2 linked regions of the Solitalea lacus genome follow. The main gene of each other region encodes a partner of the protein of the gene in region 2 in a complex. Links are inferred from orthologs where the notes say so. Each region holds a gene or a part of one and is shown on either strand. Other genes may lie near its edges. The genes, in order: mfd and uvrA.

What was found.
Region 1: the proteins of uvrA (region 2) and mfd are in contact, whole or in part, in a crystal structure (PDB 4DFC), measured with the Escherichia coli proteins. The link is inferred for Solitalea lacus from one-to-one orthologs.

Annotation. Positions count from the first base shown.
Region 1 is NZ_CP091740.1:4,216,612-4,220,827, reverse strand. Bases 11-3,900 are described here. They hold mfd (transcription-repair coupling factor), read right to left. Parts: upstream 3,595-3,900; coding sequence 211-3,594; downstream 11-210. Other genes in these bases: L2B55_RS18125 (ParA family protein), read right to left, coding at 3,670-3,900; L2B55_RS18135 (S8 family peptidase), read right to left, coding at 11-21. Also shown: more of L2B55_RS18135, read right to left, coding at 1-10; more of L2B55_RS18125, read right to left, coding at 3,901-4,216. UniProt on the Escherichia coli protein: Couples transcription and DNA repair by recognizing RNA polymerase (RNAP) stalled at DNA lesions. Mediates ATP-dependent release of RNAP and its truncated transcript from the DNA, and recruitment of nucleotide excision repair machinery to the damaged site.
Region 2 is NZ_CP091740.1:907,778-911,496, reverse strand. The notes cover bases 311-3,703. They hold uvrA (excinuclease ABC subunit UvrA), read right to left. Parts: upstream 3,358-3,703; coding sequence 511-3,357; downstream 311-510. Other genes in these bases: L2B55_RS03835 (TonB-dependent receptor), read left to right, coding at 3,607-3,703; L2B55_RS03845 (MFS transporter), read right to left, coding at 311-325. Outside these bases: more of L2B55_RS03845, read right to left, coding at 1-310; more of L2B55_RS03835, read left to right, coding at 3,704-3,719. UniProt on the Escherichia coli protein: The UvrABC repair system catalyzes the recognition and processing of DNA lesions. UvrA is an ATPase and a DNA-binding protein. A damage recognition complex composed of 2 UvrA and 2 UvrB subunits scans DNA for abnormalities.

The sequences.
Region 1 (4,216 bases), 3.3 Mb from region 2 along the record:
ATATGAAAGTTTCTTGTTCATAATAGCGAAGAAATATCTTTTTAAAATACGAATAATTATAATCTAGTTAAATAAAGGAACAAATAAGTTACCCTTAATGCAGGAGATCATGCAATAAGATGCAAGAATAAAGTTTTAGGTTGAATAAAGCGCAGTCTTTTTGTAGCAATAAAACGAGACTTGTGTAAAAAGATTGTATCTCCAATTGGTCTACGAGGTTATTTCGATACCAGCCAACCTATTTAATATTTCAATCGCTTGTTCAATGTTGAGAACATTATCGACGGTTAACGATAAGGTGTTTTTACCCTCTTTCAATCTACTATTGCGTTGATTCGCTTGAACATAATTGAGAACCATAGTGAAACGATCCGACTCAAAATAAGGAGATTGCTGGTTGGAGATAAAGAAACCTCTAAGCGATTTATTCTTTATCATTAGTTTTTCGAATCCAATTTCTTTAGCCAGCCATTGCAAGCGCATTGTGTTAAGTAGTTCTTTTACCTGACGAGGAAGTGCCCCAAACCGATCGTGAAGTTGAGTTGCAAAAGTTTTAAGTTGTGACTCATCTTCAACCCTGCTTAACTCATTATAGAGGTTATAACGCTCTTGAACACTGCTCACATATTCATCAGGGATTAGTAATTCAAGGTCTGTATCAATAGTGGTGAAATTTACAAAAGGGCGAGGCTTTTCATCCTTAAACAAGTCGCTGAATTCTTCTTCTTTTAATTCCTGAATGGCTTCATCGAGAATTTTATGATACATTTCGTACCCAATTTCGGCAATGAAACCGCTTTGTTCAGAACCTAGAAGATTACCTGCGCCACGGATATCCAAATCTCGCATGGCTACATTGAAACCACTACCCAAATCTGAAAATTCTTCAATGGCACTTAGCCGCTTGCGTGCCTCAGCCGTTAAAACTGATAATGGAGGACTTAATAAATAACAAAATGCTTTTTTGTTAGAACGACCTACCCGCCCCCGCATTTGGTGCAAATCGCTTAGTCCGAAATTATGAGCCTGGTTAATAAAAATGGTGTTAGCGTTAGAAATATCTAAGCCGGCTTCTATAATGGTCGTAGCAACCAAAACATCAAACTTGCCTTCAATAAAATCCGACATAACATCTTCCAGTTCATCTCCTTCCATTTGGCCATGACCCACACAGACTTTTACCCCAGGACAAAGCCTTTTGATTAAACCTGCAACATCATGTATATCACTTACGCGATTATGTACAAAGAAAATTTGACCACCTCTGTCAACTTCAAATTCAACTGCATCTTTAATGATTTTTTCGTTGAATACATGCAGTTCAGTTATTACCGGTTGGCGGTTTGGAGGGGGGGTGCTGATAATTGACAAATCTCGTGCTCCCATTAAGGAGAAATGCAACGTGCGCGGAATTGGTGTTGCTGTTAGCGTTAGTGTGTCAACATTTACACGAAATGATTTTAGTTTTTCCTTTACTGTAACCCCAAATTTTTGTTCTTCATCAATGATAAGCAGTCCTAAGTCTTTAAACTTAACATCTTTGCTTACCAAACGATGAGTTCCGATAATGATATCAACTGTGCCTTCTTCAAGTTTTTTAAGAGTTTCTTTAATCTGTTTACTTGATTTAAATCGATTAATATAATCGATAGTACATGGAAAATCTTTTAACCGTTCGCGGAATGTTCGGAAGTGCTGCGAGGCTAAAATGGTGGTTGGCACTAATACTGCAACTTGCTTGCTATCGGTAACGGCTTTAAATGCAGCGCGTATGGCAACTTCGGTTTTACCAAACCCAACATCTCCACAAATTAAGCGGTCCATGGGATGAGGTGCTTCCATGTCCTTTTTCAGGTCGGCAGTTGCCTTTTCCTGATCCGGGGTGTCTTCATAAATAAATGAGGCCTCCAGTTCGTTTTGCAAATAAGTGTCCGGCATAAAGGCATATCCCTCTTTTGCTTTACGTTGAGCATAAAGCTTAATAAGATCACGGGCTATGTCTTTAACTTTTTTTTTAGTGTTTTTTTTTAGTTTGTCCCAGGCATCGGTACCCAACTTGTTAAGTTTGGGAATTGTTCCGTCTTTGCCGGTGTATTTTGAAATACGGTTTAACGAGTTGATGTTTACATATAACAAATCATTGTCAGCATAAACCAACCGGATCGATTCCTGAACTTGACCATTTACCTCAATTTTCTGTAATCCTGCATACTTACCGATTCCATGATCAATATGAGTTACAAAATCACCTGGTTTAAGTTCGCGCAGTTCCTTTAGCGTAATTGACTGTGATTGCGTGTAGGTTTTGCGAGCCTTGTATTTATAATACCGGTCAAAAATCTGATGATCAGTATAGCAGGCAACTTTCAATTCGCGATCGATAAATCCTTCATGAATTGAAAGGTGAATTGGAGTAAAAGGCGTTTCATCATTTACCGGTTTTGCTGTTTTTTCTTTAGGAATATCAGCAAAGATGGCATAAAGGCGTTCTATTTGTTTGGAACTATCGGCAAAAATGAAATTCCGTATGTTATCAGCAAGATTCTCATTTAAATTGTGCTGAAGTAGCGTAAAATCTTTATTGAATGACGGCTGGGGACGAAGATCGAAATGGAATGTTTCAGTGGATTGATAACTGAATTGTTTGCCAAATTCAATTACAGAATGGCGATCCACATTACGTTTTGTGTCTTTGCTTTCTTCAAACAGATATTTCGGGTCCATCCACTCGGTATGTATAGCCTTTTCCTCATCAGGAAGGGCTTTGTACAAATCCTTAGCTTTTTTTACCCCTTTTTCAATGATTTCGTAGGTAAAAGTTACATCCTTAAACCATAAAACCGAATTTTCCTCAATATAATCAAGGAATGAAGTGTTATTATCTGTTAATAGCTTTGACTGAACATTTGGAACGATGGTGATACGTTCCATCTTGGAAACTGAAAGCTGATCTTCAGGACTAAAGGTTCTGATCGACTCTATTTCATCTCCGAAGAATTCTACACGATAAGGCAGGTCGTGAGAAAAAGAGAAGATGTCAACAATACCTCCCCTTATAGAATATTGACCTGCTTCGTACACAAAATCAACCCTTTCAAAGGCATATTCATGTAAAAATTCATTGATGAAATCGATGCTAAGCTTATCGCCTTTAACAATATCAAGTGTGTTTTTTTCAAGTGTTTCTCTACTGATAACCTTTTCCGCTAGAGCTTCCGGATAGGTGACAATCAGTTTTGATGCTCGTGTTTTGGACTTGATTTCGTTTAAAACTTCTGCCCGCAATAATACATTGCCAGAATCAGCTTGTATGAATTCAAATGCTTTGCGATACGATGCAGGAAATAGCAAACCCTTGTGCTCACTTAAATTCTCTAGATCGTTTAAAAAGTAAACAGCCTCTTCGTAGGTTGGCAATACAAAAACAAAAGGCTGCTCAGTTAAGGCCCTTGCTGCAATAGCGATCATTGCATCAGCCGAACCAACAAGCCCCTTGATATGTAGCCGTTGGTTACTTAACTGTAGGCTAGAAACCAACTGTTGAAGACGTTGGTCGTTCTGGTATAAAGAAATTATTTCCTGGATAGTTTGCATCACAATGAATGCAAAGATAATAGATTGAATTTTGTTTTAGGTGTCACCTTTTACTATGACAATTTCATCATTATATTATTTTTCAGTTTTAGTTTGAAATTCTTTCCACAATGATGCATAAGCTTTAGCTGCTTTTGATTTGGGGGCGAATGCTGGTAAAGGAGCTCGAAAGATCCCCATTTTTTCTACTTCAGATGAGTAGTTGATACTGGTATTCAGTATTTGCTTATTGTTCTGAAATTCATCGATAATGTCTTTGTGCATGTTTTTTCGCAGATCGACCATCGAAAAAAACGGGATGATCTTTTTAGTCTCTATTTCATTATCCTTAAAGTATTCAGAGACGGTTTCAAAAGCCCTAATGGAAAGTGTAGTGGGAATCATGGGCAATAGCAAATAATTAACCGCATGGAAAATGTTTTCGGATAAGATGGAAAACCCGGGAGGAGCATCGATAAACACGTAATCATATTCTCCGTTAAGCTCATGTAAGATGTTTTTCAGCCGCTTTTTGGAGGATTTCATGTCATCTAGAATGATATCGAGATTTCGCGTAGTGATATCAGCGGGTAGCAAATCAAGGTGATTGTAATGGGTTGATTTTATAGCTTCTTCAATTTCA
Region 2 (3,719 bases):
TTCCTAAACGGTCAATGGTCCTCGCAAAAAATATCCAAAGCGGATAAATGAAAACTGACATCATTGGTTTTGAGATCGCACTAAAAGCGTAACCGATTTGCACAAACGGAACTCGTTTGCCCGACATGTCAGAAAGTTTACCAAAATAACCTTTACTCAGCCCCGCTGTTGCTTCTGCAACGCCTTCAAGTATTCCGATAAGTAAAATTGAAAAACCAACTGATTTTAAATAAATCGGCATTATCGGATACAGCATTTCGCTTGCCGTATCTGTCAGCAAACTAACGACTGATAAGATCCAAATTGTTCGTGTGATGTACTTCAAACTTTATCTTGTTACTTGATAATCTTAAGATCGCTGTTCATTTTAGAACTGGCAATGTTTCGGTTATTGAATTCGTCACCAAGCATCTGTAAAATACTGCATTCAGAGTAATAGAAGTCAATATTCCTTAACCTAATATTTAATTAATACTATGCAATAATATCCAGGTTGGCTATCGTCTGTTCTTATATAGCCATCTCCTTTTTCAAAAACTCACCGGTAAAGCTGTTAGTGCATTCAATTAGCCCTTCTGGTGTACCCTCAAATACAATAGTTCCACCACCTTTTCCACCTTCCGGACCAAGGTCAATCACATGGTCGGCTACTTTTACTACATCCAGGTTATGCTCAATTACCAACACCGTATTACCCTTTTCCACCAATCGGTTTAATACACCCAACAAAATGCGAATGTCTTCAAAATGCAAACCAGTTGTAGGTTCATCTAAAATGTAAAAGGTTTTGCCGGTATCTTTTTTAGAAAGCTCTGTGGCCAGTTTTACGCGCTGAGCTTCCCCTCCGGAAAGTGTTACCGACGATTGCCCTAAAGTGATGTAGCCCAAGCCTACATCTAACAAAGTCTTAATTTTACGATGAATAGCCGGAATATTCTCAAAAAACGGAACAGCATCCTCCACACTCATGTCCAATACATCACTAATGGATTTACCTTTGTAGCGCACTTCCAAAGTTTCACGGTTATAGCGTCGTCCCTGGCACTCTTCACAATTTACCATCACATCGGGTAAGAAATTCATCTCAATTACCTTCATCCCCGCACCCTGACAAGTTTCGCAGCGCCCGCCTTTTACATTAAACGAAAATCGACCTGGTTTATAACCGCGAATTTTAGATTCGGGCAGTTGGGTAAACAGGTTACGTATATCTGAAAATACACCCGTATAAGTCGACGGATTAGAACGCGGAGTACGTCCAATTGGCGTCTGGTCAATCTCAATCACCTTGTCGACATGCTCCAGGCCTTCAATTTTTTCATACTCCAACGGCTTTTTCTTGGCATTGAAGAAATACTGGTTTAAAATTGGGTAAAGAGTTTCAGTAATTAAAGTTGATTTACCGCTACCTGAAACACCTGTAACGGTAATAAACTTACCCAAAGGCAGTTCTATACTTACATTCTTTAGGTTATTGCCTTTAGCCCCAACCAATTTCAGGACATGTCCATTTCCTTCCCTGCGTTTTTCAGGAAGCTCAATTTCCTTTATACCATTAATATAATCGGTGGTGATGGTATGGAAACCCAGCAGCTGATCGGGCGCACCTTGTGCCACCACCTGACCGCCATGTACGCCTGCGGCAGGTCCCATGTCAATTACATAATCGGCCTCCACAATCATGTCTTTATCATGTTCAACAACCAACACAGTATTACCTACATCACGCAGGCTTTTCAGCGCTTCAATCAAGCGGTTATTATCACGTTGATGCAACCCAATGCTTGGTTCATCTAAAATATACAGCACGTTAACCAGTTGCGAGCCTATTTGAGTAGCCAAACGGATACGTTGCGCTTCCCCTCCTGAAAGGGTACGAGAGGTACGGTCAAGTGTTAAATAGGTCAAGCCAACATCCACCAAAAATCCAATGCGCGCCCTTATCTCTTTCAGAATTTCTTTAGCGATGATATTTTTCCGTTCTGAGAGTCGCACTTCAATACCAGCAAACCATTGTTTAAGCGAATTGATATCCATACAACTCAGCTCAAAAATGTTTTTATCATCAATTTTAAAATGCAGCGCCTCTTGTTTTAATCGGGCACCATTACATTCGGGGCAAACCTTCAAAGTTCTGAAACCTTCCAGATCGCTTCTGTCTTCATCATCTTTACGGTTTTCCTGCTGCTCTTCCAGAGTTTTAATTAAACCGTCAAACGTCACCTGGTAGTTTTGGGTGTTATAGCTTCCGTACTTTACAGGAACAGTAATAATATCCGGAGCTCCGTTAAGGATGATTTCCTTTATCTCGGGCTTTAACTTTTCAATTGGGACTGAAAGCGAAAAATCATACTTCTTTGAAAGCGCTTTCAATATTTGGAACATCCAGGTTTCGCGGTATTCGCCCAATGGAGCCAAACCGCCTTCCATAATGCTCAATTTCGGATTTGGAATGACTGTATGCTCGTCAATTTCAAAAATGTAGCCTAGGCCACTGCACCGTGGACAAGCGCCATAAGGTGAGTTAAATGAAAAAGTATTCGGCTGCGGCTCATCGTATGAAATACCCGTTGTAGGGCACATCAAAAACTTAGAGAAATGCGAAACATTACCTTCCTTGTCGGCAATTTTAATAATGCCTTTGGCTTGTTTCATCGCTGCGGCCACTGAATCTACAATACGTTTGCGATTATCCGCCTTTACTTCTACCCGATCAATAACAATTTCAATATCGTGGATTTTGTAACGGTCGAGCTGCATTTTAGGAGTTACATCCTGTATCTCTCCATCAACCCTCACCTTCGTATACCCCTGCTTTCGAATTTGTTCAAACAGCTCGCGGTAATGCCCTTTACGTCCTTTTACAACAGGAGCCAAAATATTGATGGGCTTGCCTTCGTACTGCTCCATAATGCTGTTGATGATCTGATCTTCAGACATTTTCTGCATCAACTCGCCTGTATTATACGAAAAAGCATCACCAACGCGGGCATACAGCAAACGCAAAAAGTCATAAATCTCGGTGATGGTGCCTACTGTTGAACGTGGATTTTTGGAAGTCGTTTTTTGTTCAATAGCAATAACAGGACTCAGCCCTGAAACCTTGTCCACATCCGGACGCTCCATCCCCCCCATAAACTGGCGCGAGTATGCACTGAAGGTTTCCATATAACGGCGCTGGCCTTCGGCATAAATTGTATCAAAAGCCAATGACGACTTACCGCTACCACTTAAACCAGTTATAACCACCAGCTTATTGCGCGGAAAAGAAACATCTATGTTTTTCAGGTTATGAACACGTGCGCCATAAACCTCTACTTCCGATTGCTCACCTAAATCGGTAAAGTTTTCACTCATAGTCAACAAAAAACAAAATCCGAAACGCAAAGATAAGTAATTTAAGTTTCGGGCTAAGGAGCAGAATTATTGATTACACCTGCAAGACGTAGGTTGCAGAAAAGTTGAATGCAGGTTAGATCAATTCCACCGTTCTTTTAACACTCCATAATTTACCTGAGCCTTCAGGTAACTGTAATGTTGCACATCAAAATTAAACCATACTCCATTCCATTCATCTATTTTTGAAACTAATCTAAACGAGAAAAAGTGAATTCAATTTCTACATTTTTATCAAAGGCACTGGGACTATTTATGCTAGCCTTTATTGGCTTGCCTGTTTTAACACATGCTCAAACAACAGCAAGCACCAAGCCTGTAAC